DNA from 2 places in the Pseudoxanthomonas sp. UC19_8 genome. Region 1 is predicted to be linked to the other one. Evidence: riboswitches for the same ligand, from Rfam matches in the RefSeq annotation. Region 1 holds a riboswitch; the other holds the start of a gene.
What was found. Region 1 has a riboswitch for cobalamin ahead of ACFJIT_RS17120 (ribonucleoside-diphosphate reductase subunit alpha). Riboswitches for the same ligand answer to the same signal wherever they lie in the genome.
Positions count from the first base shown of each region.

Region 2: it holds a riboswitch for cobalamin, as region 1 does, so the genes downstream of both, btuB (TonB-dependent vitamin B12 receptor) here and ACFJIT_RS17120 (ribonucleoside-diphosphate reductase subunit alpha) in region 1, are expected to answer to the same signal.

Region 1 is NZ_CP170559.1:3,873,773-3,876,153, reverse strand. Features, by position in the region: gene ACFJIT_RS17120 (ribonucleoside-diphosphate reductase subunit alpha) at 1-1,103, opposite strand, end outside; cobalamin riboswitch at 1,372-1,605, opposite strand; gene ACFJIT_RS17115 (ZIP family metal transporter) at 1,837-2,381, shown strand, end outside.
Region 2 is NZ_CP170559.1:161,596-163,976, forward strand. Features, by position in the region: gene btuB (TonB-dependent vitamin B12 receptor) at 1-1,566, opposite strand, end outside; cobalamin riboswitch at 1,710-1,940, opposite strand; gene ACFJIT_RS00725 (TfoX/Sxy family protein) at 1,968-2,342, opposite strand; gene ACFJIT_RS00730 (GAF domain-containing protein) at 2,339-2,381, opposite strand, start outside.

The DNA.
Region 1 (2,381 bases):
TCGGCCTGCTCGTAGGCGCGCTCGAAGGCCTCGCCGTACAGGTCGGTCAGCTCCGGCACGGCCTTGGGGTCGAACAGCGACCAGGGCTTGTCCGCTTCCACGCGCGCCATGAACAGGTCCGGCACCCAGTTGGCCAGGTTGAGGTTGTGCGTGCGGCGCGCGTCGTCGCCGGCGTTGTCGCGCAGCTCGAGGAAGTCGTCGATGTCCGCGTGCCAGGTCTCCAGGTAGACGCAGGCCGCGCCCTTGCGCTTGCCGCCCTGGTTGACCGCCGCCACCGAGGAATCCAGCGTCTTCAGCCACGGCACGATGCCGTTGGAATGGCCGTTGGTGGACTTGATCAGCGAGCCGCGCGCACGCACGCGCGAGTAGCTCACGCCGATGCCGCCGGAGAACTTGGACAACTGCGCGATGTCGCCGTACTTGGCGTAGATCGACTCCAGCGAATCCTGCGGCGAGTCCAGCAGGAAGCAGCTGGAGAGCTGCTCGTGCGTGGTGCCGGAATTGAACAGCGTCGGGCTGGACGGCAGGTAGTCCAGGTGCGCCATGCGCTGGTACAGCGCCAGGGCCTCGGGCACGTCCTCGCTCAGCGCGCTGGCGATGCGCAGGAAGAACTGCTGCGGGGTCTCGATCACCTTGCGGCTGTGCGGGTGGCGCAGCAGGTAGCGGTCGTACAGGGTGCGCAGGCCGAAGTATTCGAACTCGCGGTCCAGGCCGGCGTCGACGGCGTCGTTGAGCTTGCGCGCGTTGACCTGCACGAAGTTCAGCAGGCGCTCGTTGATCAGGCCGACCTCATGGCCGCGGGCCACCGACTGGGAGAAGGCGTGGATCTCCTGACCGGAGACCTCCTTGGCGATGAAGTTGGCCAGCAGGCGCGCGGCCAGGCGGCCGTACTCGGGCTCCTCGCCGATCAGCAGCGCGGCGGTGCGGATGGACAGCTCGTCCAGCTCCTGCGTGGTGGCGCCGTCGTACAGGCCGGAGATGGTGCGCGTGGCCACGCGCATCGGATCGACCGCGTGCAGGCCTTCGGCGCAGCGCTGCACGGCGCGCACGATCTTGTTCAGGTCCACCGCCTCGCTGCCACCGTTGCGCTTGGTCACGCGCATGGCCGTGGCAGTGGGCGGCGGGGTCAGCGAGAAGGCGGCGTCGGCCGGGCGCTGGGCCACGGCGGAATCGGTCTGGGTCACGGTCGGAACTCTCCATGCGTAGATGCACGCATTGCGCCTTCCCACGAGGGCGCAACAGGGGCCGGGCGACCGAGGGTGAAACGGCGGCGTCGCAGAAGCCGCGACCGCACGAACGGCGTTCGTGGTCGGGCCTTGCGTCACCAGCCGTCTCTCCCTCGAAAGACACCGCGGCCGGCGCCGCGCGAGGTGCTTGCGCGCGACTGTCGGCAGGTCTTCGGACTGACGGGCGTGAAGCCAGGACACAGTCCTGCTTCTCCTAACCCACCGCTTCCCAAGGCCACCGGGGGCCTCAGTGCAGATGGCGGGGTCGTTCCCAATCACCGCTGCGGGGCAGTGCCGGAGTGGGCCGCAAGGCCGCACCGGCTTCCCTTTTCATCCCCGCGGCTTGTGGCCGCGAGGAACCGACGACCCCAAGATAGTGGGGTCACCCACGCCCGTCAACGCCAAATGTAGTGACAAAAGGGAAGGTCTTGATGCCATGCGGGTTTCACGGATTTCTGGCCCGTGGAGCATTCCTGGCCGGTGTGCGCTGCAGCACGGTTGACGCGCCCTTGCCCGTCGGTGTCCGATGTTGGGCAGGCACCTTCGGTCCCGTTGCGGACAACGGCACCCCGAGCGCACGCGCGCCCCTTCCGCCCACGAAGCCCCTGCCATGCACGATCACACCCTGTCTTCCCCGTCCGCGCTGCGGCGCCTGCTGCCGTGGCTGCTGGCGCTGGCCGCCCTGCTGCTGGGCGCCTGGCTGCTGCAGGAAGTCCTGGCCCAATGGCCGCATCGCCCCGGCCTGCGCCAGGCGCTGCGCGACGGCCTGATCTGCGCCGCGGCCACCGCCGCCGGCGCGCTGCCGGTGCTGGCGGTGCGGCGCCTGCCGCAGACGCTGGCCGACGGCCTGATGGGCTTCGGCGCCGGCGTGATGCTGGCCGCCACGGCCTTCTCGCTGATCGTGCCCAGCCTGCAGGCGGCCAAGGACCAGGGCTACGGCGGACTGGGCGCGGGCGGGCTGGTCAGCGTCGGCATCTGCCTGGGCGTGGCGATGATGCTGACGATGGACCGGGTGATCCCGCATGCGCATCTGGACCAGCAGGGCCAGACCACGCGCGTGGGCGGCCTGCACCAGTGGCTGCCGCCGCAGGTGACGCTGTTCGTGCTGGCCATCACCCTGCACAACATCCCCGAAGGCATGGCGGTGGGCGTGGC
Region 2 (2,381 bases), 600 kb from region 1:
GCCGTCGCCGTCGTCGCGCGCGTCGGCGTGGCTGAGCTGGGCGTTGATGTCCAGCCCGGCCAGGGTGACGAAGCCGGTCAGCTCGGCGCCGCGGATCCTGGCCTTGTCCACATTGACGATGTTGAAGGCCGTGTCGTAGCCGATCAGGTCCTCGATGCGGGTCTCGTAGGCGTTGAAGGTCCAGTTCCAGCCCTGACCGTACTGTGCCAGGCCCAGATTGAGCGACTTGCTCTTCTCCGGCTTGAGGTTCGGATTGCTGAAGCCCGGGTAATACAGGTCGTTGAAGTTGGGCGCCTTGAAGCCGGTGCCCGCGTTGGCGGTGAACTTGAAGCCGTTGCCGAAGCCGAAGCCATAGCCCAGGCTGCCGGTGGTGTGCGAGCCGAACTGTTCGTTGTCGTCGTTGCGCACCGAGGCCTGCAGCGCGTGCGCGCCGAAGCTGCCTTGGTACTCGGCGAACACGCCGGTGTTGTCGCGCGCGTCGATGTCGTAGGGCGTGGTGCTGGTGACGCGGTCGTTCAACCAGTCCACGCCCAGGGTGAAGGTCTGGCCTTCGGCGAAGCGGTAGTCGCCCTGCGCCGAGGCGGTGTCGCGGCGGGTGTCGAAGGTGCTGACGAAGCTGCGCGTGCCGGTATCGGCATCGGCGAAGTAGTTGTCGGCCTCATCGTCGTTGCGGCCGGCCTGCACGGTCAGCTGGAACGCTTCGCTCGGGTTCCAGCGCAGCTTGCCGCCGGCCACGCGCTGCAGGCTCTTGGCCTCGTTGCCGCCGAACAGGGTGCCGTCGTATTCGTTGTAGCTGTCGGCGTTGAGGAAGTTGCCCTCCAGCGCCAGCGTGTCGGTGACGTCGATCCCGGCGCGCAGGCCGAAGGAGGTGTTGCGGTAGCCGTCGCGGTCCGGCTCGTCGGCGTAGCAGCCGGCGCCGAAGGGATGGGCCGCATCGCCGGCGGTGCCGCGGCAGGCGTTGATGCCATCGGTGTCCTGATAGCCGCCGTTGGCCGACAGCCAGCCGCGTTCGCCGCGATAGCTGAAGCCGGCGCTGTGGTCGCGCAGGCCATGGCTGCCGAAGCCGGCCTGGGCGTAGGTGGTCAGGCCCTTGCCGCCGCTGCGGGTGAAGATCTGGATGACGCCGCCGATGGCTTCGGAGCCGTACAGGCTCGAGCGCGGGCCGCGCACGATCTCGATGCGCTCGATCTGCGACACCGGCAGGTCCTGGAACGCGGCCAGTCCTGCGGTGACCGAGCCGATGCGCACGCCGTCCACCAGCACCAGCACGTGATCCGATTCGCTGCCGCGCAGGAACACGCTGGTCAGCTTGCCCGGCCCGCCCTGGTTGGCGATGTTGATGCCGGCGCGGCCGGCCAGCAGCTCGGGCAGCGAGGTCGCCTGGCTGCGCTCGATCTCCTCGCGCGAGATGACCTGCACGGGGACGAGACTGTCCTGGACGGCGACTTCGGTGCGCGTGGCGGTGACGCTGATCTGGTCCAGATCGGTCGCGTCGTCGGCGGGCCGCGCCAGGGCGGTGGCGGAAAGGCTCAGGCCGATGGCCAGGCAGAGCAGGGTGGTCTTCATGTGGGGAACTCCGTCGCGCGCCTCGCACGTGCAAGGCAGGAAAGTCGCGGCGACGGAAGGCAACACAGCGGACAGCGCGCACGGCAAGGCGTGGGCGCGGCACGCGCGACGCCCTCCGCATCGCAACCGGTGGTGGGTTCGGTACGAACCCGTGCTGCTCAGGCCGGTCTCCGGGCTTGCGAGCTGGAAGGCACTCCTTCCGCCGTCGCGCCTTCCCGCGTGCGCTAGGGCACGCAGTGGCCGATGCGTTGGCATGGCTCGCTTACCGTTGCGGGGGCAGCGCCGGATTCGTCCCGTGGCGGGGCTCACCGGCTTCCCGTTTCAACCTGGACGCGATGGATGCGCGGCAGGTCACCTGAAAGCGGCGCGGATTGTACGCGATCCGGCGCCTGGCGCGGCGCTCAGTCGCTGTCGCGGCCGGGGCTGTCGAAGAAATCGAACGTGGGCGCGGCGCCGCCTTCCTCGTCGTGGCGGGTGGTGGTCACCGGTGCGGCGGCGGGGCGGCCGCGCGGGGCGGGCAGTGCGGCGGCGGCAACCTCGACCTCGGCCACCATCTGCTGGCGGCGGGCGTCGGGCACGTCCTGCCAGTGGCAGCCCAGCAGGGCGCCTTCCAGGGCGTAGAGCAGGTTGAGGCTGGGGCGGAAGCCGGCGCGCTTGATGCGCATGAAGGCTTCTACGGGACCGGCCGCGCGCAGGTCCTCTTCGGTGCGCAGGCCGACCTGGCGCAGCCACGCAGCGGACTTGGGGCCGATGTTGCGCAGCTGCGTGGTGCTCACGCCAGGGCGTCCACGAAGGCCGCGGCGATGGCTTCCAGG